DNA from 3 places in the Micromonospora sp. NPDC005206 genome. Region 3 is predicted to be linked to each of the others. Evidence: riboswitches for the same ligand, from Rfam matches in the RefSeq annotation. Region 3 holds a riboswitch; each other region holds the start of a gene.
The links. A riboswitch is a leader RNA that binds a small molecule or an ion and turns the genes downstream of it on or off. The one in region 3 is predicted to bind cyclic di-AMP.
Positions count from the first base shown of each region.

Region 1: another riboswitch for cyclic di-AMP. It lies ahead of ABZU69_RS20690 (C39 family peptidase); the one in region 3 lies ahead of ABZU69_RS12430 (hypothetical protein).
Region 2: another riboswitch for cyclic di-AMP. It lies ahead of ABZU69_RS24295 (transglycosylase family protein); the one in region 3 lies ahead of ABZU69_RS12430 (hypothetical protein).

Region 1 is NZ_JBEXHU010000013.1:58,878-66,150, forward strand. It holds gene ABZU69_RS20680 (CDP-glycerol glycerophosphotransferase family protein) at 1-669, shown strand, start outside; gene ABZU69_RS20685 (alpha/beta hydrolase) at 687-1,433, opposite strand; gene ABZU69_RS20690 (C39 family peptidase) at 1,599-2,444, opposite strand; cyclic di-AMP (ydaO/yuaA leader) riboswitch at 2,671-2,812, opposite strand; gene ABZU69_RS20695 (hypothetical protein) at 3,106-3,870, opposite strand; gene ABZU69_RS20700 (hypothetical protein) at 4,021-4,425, opposite strand; gene ABZU69_RS20705 (polysaccharide pyruvyl transferase family protein) at 4,822-6,147, shown strand; gene ABZU69_RS20710 (glycosyltransferase) at 6,237-7,273, shown strand, end outside.
Region 2 is NZ_JBEXHU010000016.1:53,321-60,593, reverse strand. It holds gene ABZU69_RS24310 (SDR family oxidoreductase) at 1-199, opposite strand, end outside; gene htpG (molecular chaperone HtpG) at 420-2,348, shown strand; gene ABZU69_RS24300 (hypothetical protein) at 2,950-4,116, shown strand; cyclic di-AMP (ydaO/yuaA leader) riboswitch at 4,498-4,669, shown strand; gene ABZU69_RS24295 (transglycosylase family protein) at 4,671-5,318, shown strand; gene ABZU69_RS24290 (hypothetical protein) at 5,388-5,735, opposite strand; gene dinB (DNA polymerase IV) at 5,847-7,034, opposite strand; gene ABZU69_RS24280 (GNAT family N-acetyltransferase) at 7,080-7,273, opposite strand, start outside.
Region 3 is NZ_JBEXHU010000007.1:137,180-144,452, reverse strand. It holds gene ABZU69_RS12455 (hypothetical protein) at 1-343, opposite strand, end outside; gene ABZU69_RS12450 (copper ion binding protein) at 358-567, opposite strand; gene ABZU69_RS12445 (metal-sensitive transcriptional regulator) at 721-1,017, shown strand; gene ABZU69_RS12440 (heavy metal translocating P-type ATPase) at 1,057-3,018, opposite strand; gene ABZU69_RS12435 (YibE/F family protein) at 3,461-4,837, shown strand; cyclic di-AMP (ydaO/yuaA leader) riboswitch at 5,004-5,134, shown strand; gene ABZU69_RS12430 (hypothetical protein) at 5,139-6,158, shown strand; gene ABZU69_RS12425 (carbonic anhydrase) at 6,214-6,942, opposite strand; gene ABZU69_RS12420 (helix-turn-helix domain-containing protein) at 7,142-7,273, shown strand, end outside.

The DNA of each region.
Region 1 (7,273 bases), on a different contig from region 3:
GGCCGCCCGCAGGTCGAGGCGATCGAGGTACGCCCGGAGCCGGTGCGCGGCCTGGCCCACCCGATCGTGCTCTACACCCCGACCTGGACGGGGCACCACGCCGACGCCGACTACTGTTCGCTGCCGGTCGCCGAGGAACTGCTGCGCCGGCTGCTCGAGCGCGGCGCGACGGTGATCCTGCGGGCTCACCCGTACACCGCGCAGAACCCGGCCTCGGCCCGGCAGCTCGGCCGGTTGACCGAGCTGCTGCTCGCCGACCGGGCCCGCACCGGGCGGCAGCACGTGGTCGGCGCGGCGGCCCGGGAGCTGAGCCTGACCGAATGCGTCAACCGGTCCGACGCGCTGGTCTCCGACGTGTCCGGGGTGATCTCGGACTACCTCTACTCCGGCAAGCCGTACGCCGTCACCGACATGGGCGACGAGCGCGAGCGGTTCGTGGAGAACTTCCCGCTGTCCGGGGCGGGCTACGTGCTGCGCCGGGACATGTCGAATGTGGACGAGGTGCTGACCGCTCTGCTGGACACCGATCCGGCGGCCGAGAAGCGCTGGGTCACCCGCCGTCGCTACCTGGGTGACTTCCCCGTCGAGTCGTACGCCGAGGCGTTCCTGACCGCCGCCCGCCGGGAGTTGGCGCCGGCGAAGACCCTCGCCGCCTCCGCACCGGTCTAGGGCCGCCGCCGGACGGCTCAGCGGTACGCGTCCAGCAGCGCCAGCACCGCCCCCGGGTTCTCCACGTGCGCGTTGTGCCCGAGCCCGGGCAGGGTGACGACCGGTACGCCGAACTCCTTGAGCTGCGCGTCGGTGACCATCGGGTCCTGCTCGCCGCGGGCCAGCACCACCGGCACGTCGGTCGCCGCCACCAGCGCGGCGAGGTCGGGATCGCCGACGTCGAACGCGGCCGGATCCATCGCGAGCCGCCACCGGCCGTCGACCTGGCGCAGCCCGGCGTCCACCACCGGGTGGTCCGGCGGGAGCAGACCGGCGAGCCCGGAGACGCGCAGGTAGCGACGGGCCGCCTCGCTGCGGCTGGCGAACCAGCTGATCGGGCGGGTCGCGAGTTCGGCGGCGCGGGTCAGCTCGTCGGGTGACCAGACGGCCTTGATGCCCAGCCCGACCACCGCGTCCACCGGCGATCCGGCGGCGCGGGCGGCCAGCGCCAGGCCGACCACCCCGCCCAGCGAGTGCCCGAGCACGACGATCCGGTCGTCGGGGGCGAGGCCGTGGGCGATCCGCTCGGCGAACCCGGCGAAGGAGTACGACGGCAGCGGCGCCGACCAGCCGTGACCGGCGAGGTCCGGTGCCAGCCACCGCCCCGGCCAGTGCTGCTCAAGCAGCGGCGCCCAGGGCAGCCAGACGTCGCCGGTCGCCCCCATCCCGTGCAGCAGCAGCAGGACCGGCCCGCGGCTGGTGTGACCACGCGATTCATCCACCACGGCCGCAGTCTCCCACGGTTCGCCGACGGGTACGAGAGTCCTCGTCGGCGGCACGACGGCGAACCACCTCGCGCGGTACGGCTTCACCGGCTGTCGACCACATGAAAAGACGCCGCGGGCGCCGGCCCCTTGTGGGGGACGGCGCCCGCGGCGGCTGCGCCCGGGTCAGGCGGAGTAACCCCGAGTGGCGATCCAGTTCGCCAGGTCGATCGTTGTGATCCAGTACGACGGATCGGCGGCGTTCGCCGAGTCGGCGATCCGCACGGTCCGGCCGTTGTCCTTGTAGCCCACCACGGCGATGTAGTGCCCGCCGCCGTAGGAGTGCCAGCCACCATCGGTGTCGGTGGCGTCGCCGGCGATGTTGGCCACCACGCCCCGGCCGGCGGTGATCGCCGCGACCACGTCGGCCTGGAGTCGGTCCATCTGGGCCGGGCTGGGCGCGCCGGCGAACATCCGGGTCCGGTACGGGGAGCCCTTCACCTCGGCGTTGAGCACCCGGGTGGTGTCCAGGGCCGAGTTGGTGCCCATCTCGGTGGTGCCCAGCTCGACGCCGAGCTTGTCCTGGGTGCGGTCGATCCCGGTGGCGCTGAGCGCGTTGCGGGTGGCCGCCGGGCCACAGTTGTAGTACGTGTTCTGCGCCTGGTAGTCGTAGTCGAGCACCTTGGTCGCGGGCGGCTTCGGCGCCGGCTTACGGGTCAGGTCCGGGTTGCCGGTGGCCTTGGCGGCGGGCGACGCGGCGCTGGCCGTCGGGGTGGCGGTGCTCGGCGAGGTGCTGGCCGAGGGGGCCGCTACGCGAGCCTCGCCGCGGGAGGCGACGGTGTCGCTGCGCATCTCGGCGACCGTGGTCGCGGTGTGCTGGCTGGCCGGGGCGTCGTCGGTGCCGGCGATCAGGGCGCCGGTGGTGGTCGCGAGCGCCAGGGCCGCGGCGGAGGCGGCGACGATCTGGTAGGGGCGCTCGGTGGCGAGACGACGGAGCTGACGCTTCAGGGTGTGCTTCACGGGGTCCTCCACGGATCGGGGGGAGAGCGGCACACCGGGCCGGACCGATATCCGGGCAGGCGCCAGCGCGCGGACCGTGGTCCGCGGGTGGTGAACCGCTCAGGGTTGTGCCCGGCGTGGCCGGGCGGGAGAGGCGGTGACCCGGAGGGTCAGCTCACCGGACGGATGAGCGGGGGCACCGCGGCGCCGTGGAGGCGGAGGAACAACCGAGGGGTGGAGAGGTGCTGCACGAGGATGGAACTCCTTCCGACACCGCCTACCGGGTTAGCTGACGGATTCGGGCGGGAAGATCGCCCTACCGCGGGCCGTGGCTCGCAGATTCACCCCGGACTAACTGATGGGTCCCCGGTTCGTTGATCACGATTGAGCGGGTCGGCGCGGCGTCGCCTCTTGCGATCGGTTACCGCACCGGACGGGACGACACTACTGGCCGGCTCAAGCCCTGCCAAGCCAGGTTCACCTGCGTAAACCTGAAATCGAGCGCCAATTTCTGCGCGTATTGCCACTGACGTGACTCGATGGGACAACCGGTTGCGGCGGCGCCTCCGGTCGACAACCGGACAGGCCGTCGACAATGCCGCCGCATTTGCGCGAACATTGCGCCCGACCGTTCCAGCTGCCCGATCCGGCGTCGGTGTGACCGGGCTCACGCTTCCGGTCGGGACATTTCCGGTCAGCCCACCCGCGCCGGGCGCCAGCGCGCCGCGGTCGCCGCACGGGCCGCCGCGGTCGGCGCCGGTCGGACCGGCATCCGGACCGGCCGCAACCGGGCCGCCGCTGCCCACGCCTCCTCGGCGAGCGTGCGGGCCGCCTCGGCGGCCAGTTCGGCATCGCGCCACGTGGATCGTTCGCGCTCGGCGGCGGCCCGGTGCTCGACCCACCTGCCGTCCCGGACAGCGCGGCTCAGCAGCACCTCCTGCTCGACCGGGTGTCGCCGGGGATCCCAGCCGTTGCGGTGTGCGAAAACGTCGGTGAGCTGACGCATCGACAGGTCGCCGCGCCAGTGCGCCGCCATCGCCGCGCGGTGCAGGTAGCGCTCCCGGGCGGCGTACTCCGTCGGGGAGCGCGGCGTGCGGGGGGTGGGCAGCGAACCGGCGCCGGCGAAGCGGCGCGCGGCGCGGTCCGCCTCCTCGTACCCGGCCCAGGCCCGCTCGGCCGCCTCCTGCGCGGCCAGCCAGTCGGCGCGACGTCGGCGGGCGGTCTGCGCCGCGCCGGCGGCGGCGACGGCCACCTCCTCGGCGTACCGGCGCAGGTCCGCCGCCTCGACGGCGGCCAGTTCCCGGGCCGTGGGCGCCGGGGACTCCTCGTCGGTCGGCCGGTCCCGCTCGGGGCGGGCGATCAGCACGGTGAGCACGGTCAGGGCCAACAGGAGCAGTGCCGACCAGATGGCGGCGGCCTGCGGAACCTCGGTCAGGAACCGGTAGAGGACGGTCTCCATGAACGGCACCTCGGGGGGAAGATCGCTGCGGTGGGGAGCCGCACGGCCGACCCGGGCCGGGATTCACCGTGGCGGGCCACGGGCCGACGGGCGGGGTGTGCGGAGGTACGTGATTCGACAGGCGCGGTGGCGGGACGTCGTCCCGGTGGCTCAGAGCCTCGGCGGGGCCCGGGACGCCCGGGTGGCCGGATCGGCGGTGCGCGGCGATCGCTGCGGACCGGTCCCGATCGCGGAGGCGCCGGCCTCCGCCGGCACGGCGGCCTCGACGGCGGGTGCCGCGGCGGGCGCGTCCGGCGAGATCGGCGGGGCGGTGTGGTCGACGGCGACCGGAGCCGCGAGGTCGGCGGCGCCCGTGGGGGCGACCCATCCGGACGACGGAGAGCCCGAGGACACCACCGAGGTGGGCAGCGGGACGGCCGAGGCGGGCGGGGCGGCCGACGCGGGTGACGCGCCCGAGCCGAGGGCCAGGGCGGCGACCACGGCGAGGCTGGTCAGCATCCGCGTCGCCCAGCGCGCCACCCACCACAGCGGACAGGTGAGCGCGACGGGAGGCACGCCCCCACGCTACCGCCGGTGCCGTCCGGGCGCATCGACGCCGGGCGTGTCGGATACCGCCGCGCCGCCGGATCTGACCAGCGCGGACGCTCGTCGTGGACGTCGAGCGGCGGGCCGCTCAGCGGTCGGCGCACGCCGATCGGCGCTCGGTGTCGGCTGTCCCGCTCCGCTGGCGCGGCAGGACGGGAGCCGACCCGGCGCCGGCGGTCCCGGTGCCGCCCGACCGGGCACCGTACCGGCGGCGGTCGGCACCCGTCACCTCGCCGATGGTGACGCCTGCGTATGTTCCGGCTGACGCGTGTCCTAATATTCCGGGACCGGAGGTGACGGCTCGCCCGCCTGTCCAGGCCTGGGCGGTGCTGTGCCCGGGCGCCAGCAGACGAGAGGTGGAGCCCCATGCACCAGCGGATTCTGATGCGGGCGAAGAAGGGCCCCTTCGACGTCTACTCCCCGGAGGAGACGTTTCAGGGCAACTGGATCGGCGAGAACAGCGGCAACCTGGTCTTCAGCCACGCCGCGCACAAGATCCTGCGTACCAGCACCGCCGAGATCACCTCGACCGGCTTCAAGGTCGACCTACGCGACGTCGACCGCATCAACGAGCAGTACGACGTCTACGTCATCCCGCTGGCCAACGCGTTCCGCCGCAGTTACGCGCACCGCATCGAGGCGATGACCAAGCTGGTCGAGCGGTTGAAGATCCCGGTGGTGGTGCTGGGGGTGGGCGTACAGACGAATGTCGCGGGCGACCGGGAGTACCTGCGCCCGATCGACGGTGTGGTCAGCCGGTTCGTCCGCGCGGTGCTCGACCGCTCGCACAGCATCGGCGTACGCGGCGAGATCACCGAGGGCTACCTGCGCACGTTGGGCTTCTCGGCGGTCGACGTGATCGGCTGCCCGTCGATGTTCCTGCACGGCGACACCCTCGGGGTGGAGAAGGGCAAGGCGGCGCTGGAGCCGCACGACAAGGTCGCCCTGACCGTCTCGCCGTACGTGAAGTCCATGGGGAAGATCATCGCTTCGCACCAGCAGCGCTACCCCAACCTGCGCTACCTCCCGCAGGACCTGAAGACCCTGGGCACCCTGCTCTACGGCGACGCCCCGGAGGACCGGGGGAAGACCAGCACCATCCCGATCCACAGCTCGCACCCGCTGTTCACCGAGGACAAGGTGCGGATGTTCCTCGACCCGTGGACCTGGATGGACTACCTCGCCGGCTTCGACTTCGCCTTCGGCACCCGCATCCACGGCACCATCACCGCGCTGGTCGCCGGCACGCCCGGGTACCTGTTCGCGCACGACTCGCGCACCCTGGAACTGGCCCGCTACTTCGACATCCCGCACCGGGTGATGAAGGACGTGCCCGCCGACGTCGACGCCGCCGACCTCTACGAGGAGGCCGACTACACGGCGTTGAACAACGGTCACAAGGCCCGGTACGCCACCATGCTCTCGTTCCTGGCGAAACACGATCTGGGCAACTCGTTCGCCGACGGCGACAGCGCCAGTCGCTTCGACGCGCAGGTCCGGGCCACCACCTTCCCGCCCGCCGTACGCCCGGCCGCCGCCACGGCGACGGAGGAGCTGCTGGCCCGGGTGCAGTGGCTGCACGACCAGAACGGTGAGCTGCGGCGCGAGATCGCGACGTTGGGGGAGAAGCGGCTGCGGGCCCGGGTCGGGCGGGCCCTGCCCGGGCCGGTGCGCCGGATCCTCAACCGTTAACCCCGTGCTGGACCGCTGTTCAGGCGGCCCACGCTCGGGCGCCACGTGAGGTTCCGAGGCCGTCCATCCGCGTCGTCAATGGTGACGAGGTGGTCTTCGAGCCGACGCACGCCCCGCTGCTGACTATCGTCGTGCCGGTCTACGGCGTCGAGGCGTACCTGTACCAGTGCCTGGAGTCGATCCGGGCCGACATCCCGGCGGGTGAGGCGGGGGCGGTCGAGCTGATCGCCGTCGACGACGCCTCCCCCGACGGCTGCCCCGCGATGCTGCGCGCGTACGCCGCGGGTCGCGCCGGCGTACGCATCGTGCACCTGACCGACAACGTGGGCCTGGGGCTGGCCCGCAACGCCGGTCTCGACGTGGCCACCGGGCGGTACGTCTGGTTCGTCGACAGCGACGACTGGCTGCCGCCCGGGACGATTTCCGCGGTGCTCGACCGGCTGCGCCAGCACGAGCCCGACGTGCTGATGCTCGACCACCTCCGGGTGCACGAGGACGGCCGGCGCGAGGTCGACGCCAGCAGCCATCTGATGCGCGGCGTGACCGGCGCGGTCCGCCTCGCCGAGCAGCCGCAGCTGCTGCGGGTGCAGCACACCGCGTGGAACAAGGTCGTCCGTCGCGCCTTCCTCGACGAGCTGGAGCTGCGCTTTCACCCCGGCTGGTACGAGGACATCCCGTTCAGCCACCCGCTGCTGATCGGCGCCGAGCGGATCTCGGTGCTGGACCGGGTCTGCTACCTGTACCGCCGAGGCCGGCTCGGCGCCATCACCTCCACCCGCAGCGGCCGGCACTTCGACGCCTTCGACCAGTACGAGCGACTGATGGAGTGGGTAGGGCGCCGCCACCCCGACGAGCGGCTCCGGGCCGAGCTGTTCCAGCTGATGGTGAACCACTACCTGGTGGTGGCCGGCAACGACGACCGGCTGCATCCGCACCTGCGGCGCGCCTTCTTCCGCCGGGTCGCCCAGCACTACCGCCGCTACTTGCCGGCCGGCGGCTACCCCATGCCGGACGGGGTGGCCGGCCTCAAGCACCGCCTGGTCGGACGGAACGACTACCTCGCGTACGCGGCGCTGCGCCAGGCCCACCGGGTGGCCGGCCGGGTGCGGGGCGCCCGGGTCGGAAC
Region 2 (7,273 bases), on a different contig from region 3:
TCAGCGCGGCGGCGGCGGCCACCGAGGCGGGGTCGGTGATGTCCAGCCGGACCGGCGTCACGCCGGGCAGGTCGACGCTGTCCGGGTTGCGGGCGCCGGCGTAGACGGTCGCGCCGCGGGAGAGGAGTTCGGCGGCCAGGTGCCGGCCGAAGCCGCGGTTGGCGCCGGTGACGAGGGCGGTGCTTCCAGCGATCTTCATGGTCTGCTCCAGGGGTCGCGCGCCGCTGCTCGGGCGGAACGGTGGGTCGTCAGGCTCGTGCGGCCTCTTGCTCACCGAGACGCTATCGGGCTGACTTACGTTAGGCAAAGTCAGCTATCTCACGAAGCGGCATCGCCGGATCGGGAATACGACCCGGACGCGGGCACGACCCAGTCGGTGAAGGCTCGTATCCTGTCCGCGAACCTCCGCACGAGCCGACATGGGAGACGGTGTGAGCAACCAGGCCGAGACGTTGGAGTTCCAGGCCGAGGCGCGTCAGCTCCTCCAGTTGGTCGTCCACTCGATCTATTCGAACAAGGACGTCTTCCTGCGGGAACTCATCTCGAACGCGTCCGACGCGCTGGACAAGCTGCGGCTGGCGACTCTGGTCGACAAGGACCTCGTCGCCGACACCGACGACCTGCACGTCGCCATCGAGGTCGACCGGGACGCCCGCACCCTGACCGTGCGGGACAACGGCATCGGAATGACCCGCGACGAGGTCGTCGGGCTGATCGGCACGATCGCCAAGTCGGGCACCGCCGAGCTGCTGCGCCAGCTGCGCGAATCCGCCGACGCCCGCGCCTCGCAGGACCTGATCGGCCAGTTCGGCGTCGGCTTCTACGCCGCGTTCATGGTCGCCGACCGGGTCACCCTGCTGACCCGAAAGGCCGGCGAGACCGGCGGCACCCGCTGGGAGTCCGCCGGCGAGGGCACGTACTCGATCGAGACCGTCGACGAGGCGCCACAGGGCACCACGGTGACCCTGCACCTCAAGCCGGCCGACACCGAGGACAACCTGCACGACTACACCGCCCAGTGGACCATCCGGGAGATCGTCAAGCGATACTCCGACTTCATCGCCTGGCCGATCCGGATGCGCGTCGAGCGCTCGGGCGCCGACGGCGAGGCGCCCACCAGCGAGGTGCAGACGCTCAACTCGATGAAGGCGCTCTGGGCGCGGCCCCGCGACGAGGTCGACGCCACCGAGTACCACGAGTTCTACAAGCACGTCAGCCACGACTGGGCCGACCCGCTCGAGGTCGTGCACATGAAGGGCGAGGGCACCTTCGAGTACGAGGCGCTGCTGTTCCTGCCCAGCCACGCCCCGCTGGACATGTTCGCCCCACAGGGCCGCCGTGGCGTCCAGCTCTACGTCAAGCGCGTGTTCATCATGGACGACTGCGAGGCGCTGGTCCCCACCTACCTGCGCTTCGTCAAGGGCGTGGTCGACGCGCACGACCTGTCGCTGAACATCTCCCGGGAGATCCTCCAGCAGGACCGGCAGATCCAGATCGTTCGCCGTCGGCTGGTCCGTAAGGTCCTCGCCACGGTCCGGGACCTCAAGGCCAACCACCCCGAGCGCTACCGCACGTTCTGGACCGAGTTCGGCGCGGTGGTCAAGGAAGGGTTGATCGACGACACCGACAACCGCGACACCCTGCTGGAGATCCTGTCGGTGGCCTCCACCCACGACCCGGCCGAGCCCACCGACCTGGCCGGCTACGTGGCACGGATGAAGGACGGCCAGAGCGACATCTGGTACGCCACCGGCGACTCCCGGGCCGCCATCGAGAACTCCCCGCACCTGGAGGCGTTCCAGGCCAAGGGCCACGAGGTGCTGCTGCTCACCGACCCGGTCGACGAGGTGTGGGTCGAGCGGGTCGGCGAGTACGACGGCCGTCCGCTGCGGTCGATCGCCAAGGGTGAGGTCGACCTGGACACCGACGAGGAGAAGCAGCAGGCCGAGGCCGAGCGTGAGCAGCAGCGACAGGAGTTCGCCGGGCTGCTCGACTGGCTCGGCACCACCCTTGCGGACAGCGTCCGGGAGGTCCGCCTGTCGTCGCGGCTGACCACTTCACCGGCCTGCGTCGTCGGCGACGCGCACGATCTCACCCCGACCCTGGAGAAGATGTACCGGGCGATGGGGCACGAGGTCCCGTCGACGAAGCGGATCCTGGAGATCAATCCCGGGCACCCGCTCGTTGCCGGGTTGCGCAAGGCCCACGAGCAGAGCGGGAGCTCCGAGGCCCTGACCGAGACGGCCGAGCTGCTGTACGGGCTGGCGGTGCTCGCCGAGGGTGGCGAGCTGGCCGACCCGGCCCGATTCACCCGGGCCCTCGCTGACCGGCTGGCCCGCACCCTGTAGCCGGAGGGGGACTGATCCTTTCGTCGGATGGGGCGGCGTCGCTTTCTGGATCATGCAGCGTCTGCAGGTAGCCACAAGCTTCACTACTCCGATGGCTGCGCCGAGCCCACCCGACGCCGCTGATCCAGATCACGGCGCTGTCCGAGGAGCAGACGGACAACGTCTACGACGCGTCGAGGTCGGCGGAGTACGCGCATCCGGCGGGCCGCCGCCCGGCTGCGGGTGACGTTACCGAGGCGGCCGGCACCCCGTACGGCGATTACGGGCCTCGGCCGTTACGGAAGGGTTGGGAAAAGTGCGGCGATAGTCGTTGGTGATTCGCAAATAGCGCTGACCTCTTCGATTGTGTTACATCGTGGAATCCGGGCAGCGCTATTTCATGCTGCGCGTATTCGCGCTAACGAGACAGATTGGCCAGTTTGGAGCGCTCCGCACCCGGCAGGGCTCCCGGAAAATTGCGACGGCAATATGCTCCCCGACAGGCCCCTTCCACTGTCAATAGACACAAGCAAATATCTCATTCTCCATTCCGATCGACGTGCGAAGCGGGGTTCAGGAATGGGCTGCCGCAGAGTGCGGATGCGCCACCATTGGGGGACACATGGCCGTCGTCGTAGTGCTAGATATCGATGAAACTCTGCGCGAGCAGCACAGCCTGACGATCGAAGTCCGCTCGGACGACGCCGGTGTGCCCGTCGCGGTGGCCGCGCTCCGGCAGGCTCTGCTCCGACTCGAAGCGACGGGAGCCGGCGGGGAGCGGGTGGGCCCGGCCGTCGTCTCGTCACCGATCGCCTTGCCCGGCGCGCAGCTCCTCGTGATCGACTTCGGCCCGATCCCCGCCGAGCATGTCCTCGCCATACCGGAGCTGCTGGCCCGGCAACTGCGCGATGCCGGTGTGCGCGACGCTCTGGTCTCGGTGGCCCGGCGCGGCCCGAGCCACGACATCGAGGAGTTCGGCGTGTCCGCCCGGGCTTACCTGCGCGGGCCACTCGGCGCGCCGTTCGGCGACGCCCCGTGCCAACTGCCCCCGCCCCTGCTGAACGTGGCGCTCGACTGGTTGCACGCCGAGCGCGGACCCGCGGACGAGCTGAGCGCTGTCGTGCTCGGCGTGCGGGTTCCGCTCACCGCCGAGGCGGCCGGCTCGGCCACCGCCACCGTATTGTCTACTCTGCCCACAGCCATCACGGTGACCCTGCTCGCCGGCGACCTCACCAACCGGCTGGTGGCCGCGACCGTCGGCGGCTACCACGACGTGCTACCGGCGGCGGCGCTCTCCGTCGCGCAGCCGCGCGCCGACCCCGCCGACGCTGGCGACCTGGCCGGGCCGATGCACCGGTTGCGCGACAAGCTGCACGCGCACAGCGGATTGCTGGTCTGGGCCGGAGTGGACGCCGAGCCGGACAGCCGTCGGGTGAGCACGCCACAGTGGTCGCAGCGGCTCCCGAGCGACGGAAAGCCGGTGACCCGGCGGCCCGGGGTGGAGATGCTCGCCGACGCGCTCATCCCCGACGCCATGTGGTACCAGATCCTCTCCGCCGGGCACCTCGACCGGCTCGGTGGCCTGCCACCCGGGGCGACGCCGCTGCCCGGCCGGCGGGCCGAGTTGACTGTCGGGGACGCCGAACAGTGGCTGCCGGGCCACCCCGACGCCCTCGCGGTTCTCGCCCGGGGCCGCGAGCTGCTCGCCGGCTGCCTGGTCGACGAGGCGCAGGCGTGGCAGATGACGGCCGCCCGGATTCGCCGTGCCACGCCGCCCGGCGGCCGTTGACCGCACCGGGCGGGACGGTCGGCGTACCAGGGGATGCGGCAAGCGGTGCGAAGTCGCCTGGTCGCCGCGACCAGCCACCGCTCGTCTGGGCACGAACCGTCGGGACCAGCCAGATCGTCTACAGCGCCCTCGGTCACGACGTCCGGTCGTACGAGTCGCCGGGACACGTCGAACTGCTCGCCGGATCGTGGCCTGGCTCCGGCACGAGACCTGAAACGCCGGCCTGATCGGAAACGGTCCATGGTGGTCACTGCACACACTTCGATTGCCCGCAACCGCTACGCGGCTCGCCCCGCGCGGCCCGGTGAAGAAGTTCACAGGGGGTGGGCGACCGTCACCGACCGTGCCTAACGTCGGTCGGGTTCGCCAATGCGGACACCGCGACCGGCAACGCCAAATCCTGCCCCCGGTCGTCGGAACCCAGTCACCCGGGCAGGAGCGGGGGACCCAACGTTCCTCGGTGCACGTCACCTCGGGGTGAAGCCGCCACCGCGCGGCCGGGCTCCTCGGCCCGAACCCGACAGCTCACCTCGCCGGCGTGGAGGAAGCCTCACATGTCATCTGCACACACGCCCCGTCATCGACGGGTCACCACCCGCCGCGTCGCCGTCGGCACCCTGGCCGTCGGCGCTGTCACCGGCGCCGTCGCCCTCTTCGGCCCGGCCGCCCCGGCGCAGGCCGGGGTCAACTGGGACGCGATCGCCCAGTGCGAGTCCAGCGGCAACTGGCACATCAACACCGGCAACGGCTACTACGGCGGGTTGCAGTTCTCGCAGAGCACCTGGGCCGGCTACGGCGGCAAGAAGTACGCCGCCCGCGCCGACCTGGCCAGCCGCGGCGCGCAGATCGCGATCGCCGAGAAGGTGCTCGACGGGCAGGGCATCGGCGCCTGGCCGACCTGCGGCAAGAAGGGCGGCTCGTCGGGCGGCTCCGCCGCGAAGTCCGCGACGAAGAAGTCCGAGTCGACGTCCAAGCCCCGGGAGCGGTCGTCGCGCGGCGAGCAGCCGGCGACCCGCAACCACAAGCGCACCGCGCCTTCCACGGACGGCAGGACGTACCTGGTCAAGCCGGGCGACACCCTGTCCGAGATCGCCCAGGCCCATCAGGTGGCCGGCGGCTGGCAGGCCCTGTACGAGCGCAACCGTCAGGTGGTCGGCGGCGACCCCGGTCTGATCTTCCCGGGTCAGCGGCTCGCCCTCTGACACACGACGCGCGGGCGCTCGACCGGACTCCGGCCGGGCGCCCGCGGGCGTGTCGAGAAGGGGTGGGCGTCAGGCGGCCGACACGGCGGCTTCGGGACGCGCCGACCAGGCCCGGCGCGCGGTCGGAACGCCCTCAGCGGGCCGGTCAGCGGATGCGGTTGTTTCCTCGCCCCGCGTCGGAGCGACTGTGGACGGTGTGCCGGCCGCACCACGGGCCAGCCGGAGCGCCTGTTCAGCGGAGCTGCGGGCCGCGCACGGCCACGGCTGGCCGGCGCAGAGCAGGTTGCGGCAGGCGCCGTCCTCGTCCGGCTCATGTGCACTGAGCACGTCGATCGCGAGCTGCCAGAGCAGCGGGTCGGTCACGTCGCCGGGACGCTGCTCGCGCCGGCTCGGACGGTTGCTGGTGTCGTCGGACATGGTGGTCCCCCCTGGTCAGACTGATCTTCACTACGTGACCCGCTGCGGCCGTCGCCAAACCCCTCGCCGCTGTGATGTCCGGCGCTTTCGCCCCGCCGCCACCTGGTGCGGTCAGTCCGGCAGCAGCGGCACCTCGACGCCCGGATCACGGCCGAGCAGCACCGCGCGGGTGAGCGCCGCCGATCCGAACCGGTCGCGGACCGCGTCCACCGCGGCGTCCAGCTCGGCTCCCGGATTGTGGTGGAACGGCAGCTCCGGCTGGACCGGGTTGTCGTCCAGGTTGCCGACCGAGACGCCGATCAGCGTGACGCCCCGCCGGTCGATCTCGGGCAGGGCGGCCCCCAGCAGCGCCCGCGCGGCGGCGAGCAGCGGCGTGGTGTCCGCGGTCGCCTTGCGGACGGTGTGCGAGCGGGTGGCCCGGGTGTAGTCGCCGAAGCGCAGCCGCAGCATCACCGTGCGCCCGGACCGTCCGGCCGCCCGCATCCGCCGGGTGACCCGGTCGACCAGGCCGGCCAGGACGGCGTCCAGTTCCGCCGGCGCGTGTGGCGTACGGCTCAGCGCGTGCTGCGCGCCCATCGAGCCGCGTCGGCGGCCGACCAGCACGGCCCGCGGGTCGCGGTTGTGCGCCAGGGCGTGCAGGTGCCGGCCAGCGCCCGCGCCGAGTATTGACACCAGCGCCGCCTCGCCGAGCCGGGCCACCTCGCCGACGGTGCGGATCCTCCGTTCCCGCAGCTTGGCGGCGGTGACCGGGCCGACGCCCCACAGCCGCTCCACCGGCAGCGGGTGCAGGAACGCCAGCTCCGCGTCGGGCGAGACGACCAGCAGCCCGTCCGGCTTCGCCACCCCGCTGGCCACCTTCGCCAGGAACTTCGTCCGGGCCACGCCCACGGTGATCGGCAGGTGGACCCGTTCGCGGACCTCCCGGCGCAGCCGCTCGGCGATGTCGGCCGGCGGCCCGACCAGCCGGCGCAGACCGCCCACGTCCAGGAACGCCTCGTCGATGGAAAGCCCCTCGACCAGCGGGGTGGTCTGCCGGAAGATCTCGAACACCGCCCGGCTGGCCGCCGTGTACGCCGACATCCGGGGCGGCACGACGATCGCGTCCGGGCAGAGCCGCCGCGCCTGCTGGCCGCCCATCGCGCTGCGTACGCCCCGCGCCTTCGCCTCGTAGCTGGCCGCCAGCACCACGCCGCCGCCGACGATCACCGGCCGCCCCCGCAGGCGCGGGTCGTCGCGCTGCTCGACCGACGCGTAGAAGGCGTCCAGGTCGGCGTGCAGGATGCTGGCCCCGGGCGACACGTACATATGTTCGCATGGCGTTCGCGATCACCACAGTGAGCTGCGCTAACAGGGCCGCCGGTCGCTGATTTCCCCGCCCGTTGGCAGCGTGTAGTGATGAAGTGACACGGCGCTTCCGTCCGGGGCGGTCCACTGCGCCGTGCTGGTGCCGGTGCACCGCCACCCGGTGCGCTCGTAGAGGGCGGTGGCCGCGGTGTCGCTGACAGCCACGTCGAGCAGCAGGTCCGTCCCGCGCTCGG
Region 3 (7,273 bases):
GCCGAGCGACGATGAGATGCATCCGCTTGTCGTGCGCCACGTCGAACCGGGTCACCGGTCGGCCGTCCGGGCCGCCGATCCGAAAGGCGAACTCGCCGGCCGGCGCGGCGACCGGTTCGAGGGTGTAGCCGCGGTCGGCGACGAGCAGGCCGCCGGGGAGCCGGTCGGCCGCCTCATCGTGCTCTCCGTGGCCGGCCGGGCCCGGCTCGTGGGCGGCCCCGTCGTCGTGCCGGTTCTCGGCGACCGGGGCGGCGGGACCGGCCACCTGACCGATCCCGTACGCCGCGCCGAAGACCGCCGCGAGGCCGAGGGCGAATCCGCCCAGTCTGGTCACCGTATTCATGCCGGGCCTCTCGATCAGGCGTCGACGAGGTCGTAGCCGGCCTCGTCGACGGCGGTCCGGACGACTTCCACGTCCAGCGGCCGGTCACTGCTGACGGTGACCCGGCCGGTGGCCAGGTCGACCTGAACCTCGCGCACACCCGCGATGGCGCCGACCTCGGCGCTGACCGAGCTGACGCAGTGCCCACAGGTCATGCCCTGCACCTGGTACGTCGTGTTGACCATCGAACCGTCTCCCTCCGCCACCTCCGAGCCTATACCCCCCAGGGGTAAATCGAAGGCGGACGTCTGTCCTTGTGTTGTACCGGTACCCGGTGGGGGTATCCCGACAGAAAGGGACAGTACCATACCCCCCAGGGGTAGGCTACCCTGGTCGCCATGACCGCACCCACTCCGATCCGCGGATACACCGCCAGCAAGGATCAACTGCTCGCGCGGCTCCGCCGTGTCGAGGGGCAGGTCCGGGGCATCGAGAAGATGGTCGACGACGACCGCTACTGCATCGACGTGCTCACCCAAATCTCCGCGATCCAGGCCGCGCTGGACAAGGTGGCGCTGGGGCTGCTCGACGGGCACGCGCGGCACTGCATGCACGAGGGCGCCGCCGAGGGCCGGGCCGACGAGATGGCCACCGAGATGATGGCGGCGGTCGGCCGGCTGATGAAGCGCGGCTGAGACCGGGTGACGCTCGCCCGGTCCGACCGGACCGGGCCGTCACTCGGTCTCCGGGTCGAGGCGTACCCCACGCAGCAACTGGGCGTTGAGCGCCACCACGATGGTGGACGCGGACATCAGCACCGCGGCCAGCGCCGGGCTCAACGCCACCCCGGCCCACGCCAGCACCCCGGCCGCCAGCGGCAGCGCCACCACGTTGTAGCCCGCCGCCCAGGCCAGGTTCTGCCGCATCTTCCGGTACGACGCCCGCGAGAGCCGGACCACGGCACCGACCCCGCGCGGGTCCGACGAGGCCAGCACCACCCCGGCGGACTCGATCGCCACATCGGTGCCCGCGCCGATCGCGATGCCGACGTCCGCCCGCGCCAGCGCCGGCGCGTCGTTCACCCCGTCGCCGACCATCGCCACGGTCAACCCCCGCCGCTGAAGCTCGGCCACCCGGCCGTCCTTCTCCGCCGGCAGCACCTCGGCGAAGACCTCGTCGACACCCCGCCGGAAACCCAGGTCGGCGGCGACCGCCTCGGCCACCGGACGGGCGTCACCGGTGATCATGGCGATGGCGCGGACGCCCGCGGCGCGCAGCTCGACGATGGCCTCCCGGGCCTCCGGACGTACCTCGTCGGTCAGCGCGAACGCGCCGAGCACGGCGTCCGGCGGCCGTACCAGGTACAGCACCGCGGCGCCCCGCGCCGACCAGTGGCCGATCGCCGCCTCCAGCTCGGCCGGGAGCGACAGGCCCAGCTGCCGCAGCAGCGCCGGACCGCCCACCGCGTACTGCGTACCGTCGACGGTGGCCTGCACCCCGCGCCCCGGCAGCGACCGGAACCCGACGGCCGGGGCCGGTCCGACGCTCCCGGCCGCCGCCACGATCGCCCGAGCCAGCGGATGCTCGCTGTCGGACTCCACGCCGGCCGCGATCCGCAGCACCTCGTCCCGCGCGACGCCGGGTGCCGTCGCCAGGTCGGTGACCACGTGCTCGCCCCGGGTCAGGGTGCCGGTCTTGTCGAACAGCACCGCGTCGACGGTCCGCATCCGCTCCAGCGCCAACCGGTCCTTGACCAGGATCCCGGACCGCGCGGCCAGTGCGGTGGAGAGCGCGACGACCAACGGAATGGCCAGCCCGAGCGCGTGCGGGCAGGCGATCACGAGGACGGTGACCGCGCGGACCACCGCCTCGTCGGGCCGGCCCAGCGCGGTCCAGACCAGCACGGTCAGCACGGCGGTGCCGGTGGCCAGGTAGAACAACGCGGCCGCGAACCGGTCCGCCAGCAGCTGGGCCCGCCCGCCGGAGCGCTGCGCCTGCGCGACCATCCGCTGGATGCCGGCGAGCGCGGTCTGCTCACCCAGCGCCTCGACGCGGACCCGGATCGCCGAGTCGGTGGCGACGGTGCCGGCCACCACCCGGTCCCCTGCCGACCGGGCGACCGGACGCGACTCTCCGGTGATCATCGACTCGTCCAGCTCGGCGCCGCCGTCGACGATCCGCCCGTCCGCCGGAACCCGCCCACCCGGCCGGACCAGCACCACCTCGCCGACCCGCAGCTCGGTCACCGGCACCGGCTCGACCCGCCCGTCCGCCGCCACCCGCTCGGCATCGTCGGGCAGCAGCGCGGCCAGTGCCGCGAGCGCGCCCCTGGCCTGACCGATGGCCTTCATCTCCTGCCAGTGCCCGAGCAGCATGATGGTGACCAGCGCGGCAAGCTCCCACCAGAAATCCAGGTCGAAGGCGCCCACGCTGGTGGCCAGTGACGCGGTGTAGGCGACGGTGATGGCCATCGCGACCAGCAGCATCATGCCCGGCGCCCGATCGCGGACCTCGCGGACCGCGCCGACCAGGAACGGCCAGCCGCCCCACCAGAACACCACCGAGCCGAGCACGGGCCCGACCCAGGACCGGCCCGGGACGTCCAGCCCGAGGCCGAGCCGGTCCAGCACCAGGTGGCTGGTCAACACCACCGGCACGGTGAGCACGAGGCAGACCCAGAACCGGCGGCGGAACATCGCCGGATCGTGCCCGGCGTGCTTGTCGTGCTGATGTGGCCCGCCGTCGGCGTGTCGCTGGTGGCCACCGGGCCCGGCGTGGCGCTCGTCGGCGGCGGGACGATCGGGGTCGGGCGGCGACGGAGCGGGCATGACTCCAACATGCCGGTCCGGAACCCGCCACGCGAGCGGTTCGACCACCCGACACTCCGGCACGACCTGCGTCCCCGGGTCGGGCTGGTTAGCATTCCGACGATGGCCCTCCGGATCCCGCTACGCAGTTGGGCAGAGGTGCCGCCACGTTGTGGCGTCACCTCCCGCCGACCGGGCCGAGCTTTCACCCTGCGTGGTCACGAGGTCGCCGTCCAGCGATCCGGCGCGCTCGTCGCCGCTTTCCCGCGGCGGCGGTGAACCGACCGGCCCGTCGGCACGTACCCCGCACCGGATCGTTGGGAGTCTCGCATTGGGTTCCGACCACACCCGCTCCGCTCCGTCCGCCCCACCCCGGGTGCGACGGATCCTCGTCGCGACGGTGGTGCCCCTCTTCGTCGCGACCGTGCTCGCCGCGGTCGTGCTCTGGCCTCGCGACGGGTCACCGCGGACCGACGGCGGTGCGAACGTGCCGCGCTACCACGGCACGGTGACCCGGGTGGTGACCGAGCCGTGCCCAGCGGCGGCGCCGAACCCCGAGGGCACACCGAGCGTCGGGGACGGGCCGTGCGGCACGGTGGACGTCCGGGTGAACGACGGGCCGGCCTCCGGCCAGCGGATCCAGACACCCGTGCCCGCCGGACCCGGCGCGCCCCGGGTCGAGGTCGACGACGAGGTCATCCTGGTGGAGCTGACCGATCCGACCGATCCGACCGCCAGCAGTTGGAACATCGCCGAACACCAGCGCGGCGCGCCGCTGCTGTGGCTGGCGGTGATCTTCGCCGCCGCGATCGTCGCGTTCGGCCGGTGGCGGGGCCTGGCCGCTCTGGCCGGGTTGGCCGCCAGCTTCGCCATCCTGCTCACCTTCGTGCTGCCCGGAATCGGCGCCGGCCGGTCGCCGCTGCTGGTAGCGGTGGTCGGTGCCGCGCTGATCATGTTCGTGGTGCTCTACCTGACGCACGGGGTCAGCGCGCAGACCTCGGTCGCGGTGCTCGGCACCCTGGGCAGCCTGGTCCTCACCGGCGTACTGGCCACCATCGTCAGCGGCGCCACGCACCTCACCGGCTTCGGCAGCGAGGACGCCACCACCCTGTCGATGTTCCAGGCCGACGTGGACCTGCACGGCCTGCTGCTCGCCGGGATCATCATCGGCTCGCTCGGGGTGCTCGACGACGTGACCGTCACCCAGGCGGCCACCGTGACCGAGCTGGCCAACGCCAACCCCGGGCTGACCCGGTTGCAGCTCTACCGGGCGGCGACCCGGGTCGGCCGGGCGCACATCGCCTCCACCGTCAACACCATCGTGCTGGCGTACGCGGGCGCCTCGTTGCCGCTGCTGCTCCTGCTCACCGCTGACTCGCGACCGATCGGGCAGATCCTGACCAGCGAGTTCCTCGCGCAGGAGATCGTCCGCAGCGGGGTCGCCACGCTCGGGCTGATCGCCGCCGTACCGCTGACCACCGGGCTGGCCGCGATGGTGACCGCAGCCGGCCGGCAGACCACCGCGCCCGCCGCCGAAGCGCCCGCCCCGCGACCCCAGCCCGACCGCGCCGAGGCACTGGCGGCGCTGAGCTCCCCGCGCACGGATCGGCCCGACCTCACGTCGCCCGACCCGACGCGGACCACACCCTCATCCACCGCCACCGACCGGTGGCCAGAGCCGAACAGGAGCACGGATACGGCATGGTGACACTCCTCAACGTGACCACGTCGGGCGTCCGCCCTGAGAACCGCATCACTGGTCACTCAGCGCCATGGCGAAATGACGCTTTTAGTCGGTATCAGGGCGTAGCTCAGCCGATGGGCTCTCGGGTAACCTCACTGCCGGTTACCGATGAAGGCGCGAAGCGGCGCCTGCGGTGCCACCGCCCAATCGCCAACCGGCGAGCCGGGAACCCAGGTACGTGGGGTGAATCCGCGACAGCGGTAGGGGCCACTTCCGCCCCGAACCCGTCAGCTAACCCGGTCGGCGGTCGACGGAAGGGAACATTGTGACGGCACCCCTACGCCGCTGGTTGACACCCGTGGTGGCCGTGATCGCCGCACTGACCGTGCTCGCCGGGCCCCTCCCGGCGCAGGCCGCCCCGACGACCCCCACACCGTCCGGGCACGAGGAGGACGGCGAGCCCCAGCTGCTCAACGACGTGATCGAGCAGACCAACCGCAAATTCTCCGCGGCCAAGTCCAAACTGAACACGTCGAAGAAGAAGCAGCTGCAGCTGGCGCTGGAGGTCGACCGGGCCAAGGCCGACCTGAACGCACTGGCGCCGCAGGTCGGGCAGATCGCCGCCCAGTCGTACCGCACCGGCCGGATCGGCCCGCTGGCGATGCTGCTGGAGAGCGAAGCCCCGGACTCGTTCGTCCAACGTGCCGCCGCGCTCGATGAGATGAACATGGTCAACGAGAAGAAGCTCGCCGAGGTCAACGCGGTGAAGACCCGCGCTGAGCAGGCCAAGCTGGCCCTCGACGCGGAGGTCCGCGAGCAGCAGAAGCAGACCGCCCTGATGGCCAAGGAGAAGCGCGAAGCGGACAAGGCCCTCGCCCTGGTCGGTGGGAAGGGCTTCACCGGCGGGCTGGTGTCGGCCACCTCACCGGTCGCCCGGCTCGGCCCGGGCCGGACCGCCGACGGCGACTGGAAGTCCGAGTCGTGCAGCCAGAACGACCCGACCACGTCCGGCTGCGTCACCCCGCGCACGCTGCACGCGTACAAGGAGGTCAAACGGGCCGGATTCAACCGGTTCGTCGGCTGCTACCGATCCGGGGGGCCGTGGGAGCACCCGAAGGGCCGCGCCTGCGACTGGTCTCTGCAGAAGAGCGGCTTCAGCCCGTGGCACAACGAGGACACCCGGACGTACGGCAACAACGTCGCCGCGTTCCTCATCCGCAACGCCGACCGGCTCGGCATCTACTACGTGATCTGGAACCGGCAGATCTGGTTCCCGGCGACCGGCTGGAAGTCGTACAGCGGGCCGTCGAACCACACCGACCACGTACACATGTCGCTGCTCTGACCCACGCTCTCCGTCGAGGGCCGTTCCGCGTGACGCGGAGCGGCCCTCGACGCGTTCAGGCGGCGGGCGCGGCCGGACCGACCGGCGTGCTGGCGTCGATCGGTCCGTCGAGCGTCGTGGCCGGCACGGCGGCCACCGGACGCACCACTCCGGCGGCCAGCCGGTACGACACCCCTACCACCGCGCACCGCCCCCGCTCCACCTCGGTGGCCAGCACGGGCGACTGCCCGAGCAGCGCCTCGACGGTCTGTGCGATGTGGATGTCGACGATGCGGCCGATGTCGTCCACCCCCTCCGCCTCGGCCCGACGCAGGCTGGGCAGCACGGCGTCGACCACCGCGCCCAGGTGCCCCTGGGGCGGGTTGCCGGTGGCTGCCGACTCACGGGCGGCCTGCACCGCACCGCACGAGTCGTGGCCGAGCACCACCACCAGCGGGGTGCCGAGCACGGTCACCGCGTACTCCACGCTGCCCAGCACCTCCGGGCCGGTGGTGTGCCCGGCGGTACGGACCACGAACAGGTCGCCCAGCCCACGATCGAAGATGATCTCGGCGGCCAACCGTGAGTCGGAGCAGCCGACGATCACCGCGAAGGGGTGCTGCCCGTCGGCCACCGCGGCCCGGTGTCCGGCATCCTGGTTGGGGTGGCGGGGTGCGCCGCGGACGAAGCGCCGGTTCCCGGCGATCAGCTCGGCGTACGCCTGGGCCGGCTCGGTGAGTGCCGGCGTCGGGTCGGCAGTACGCTGCGAACCCGGCTGCTGGCCGGGTGTACCGGGACGGCTCATCCCCGCACCTCTTTCCACGCGTTGACCTGCTCAACCGACTCATCAGCGGGGCGGCGGCGGGCGCTGGTCCGGGTTCCACGGTCACACGCACCACAAGATGCGTCAAGTTATACGTGATATAGATTTCATACGTTGCCCCTCGGAGCGCCGCTCCGGCGACGCTCCAGGGGGCACGAAGCACCGGAGAGGCGGACCCACGATGGCGAGCTCGGCGACGGCGGCTGGCGACACCGGCGGCCGGAACTGGACGTTCCTCACCAACCACGGGCACGTTCTGCTGGCCATCGGCCGCGACCCCACCGCCCGGCTGCGCGACGTGGCGGCCGAGGTC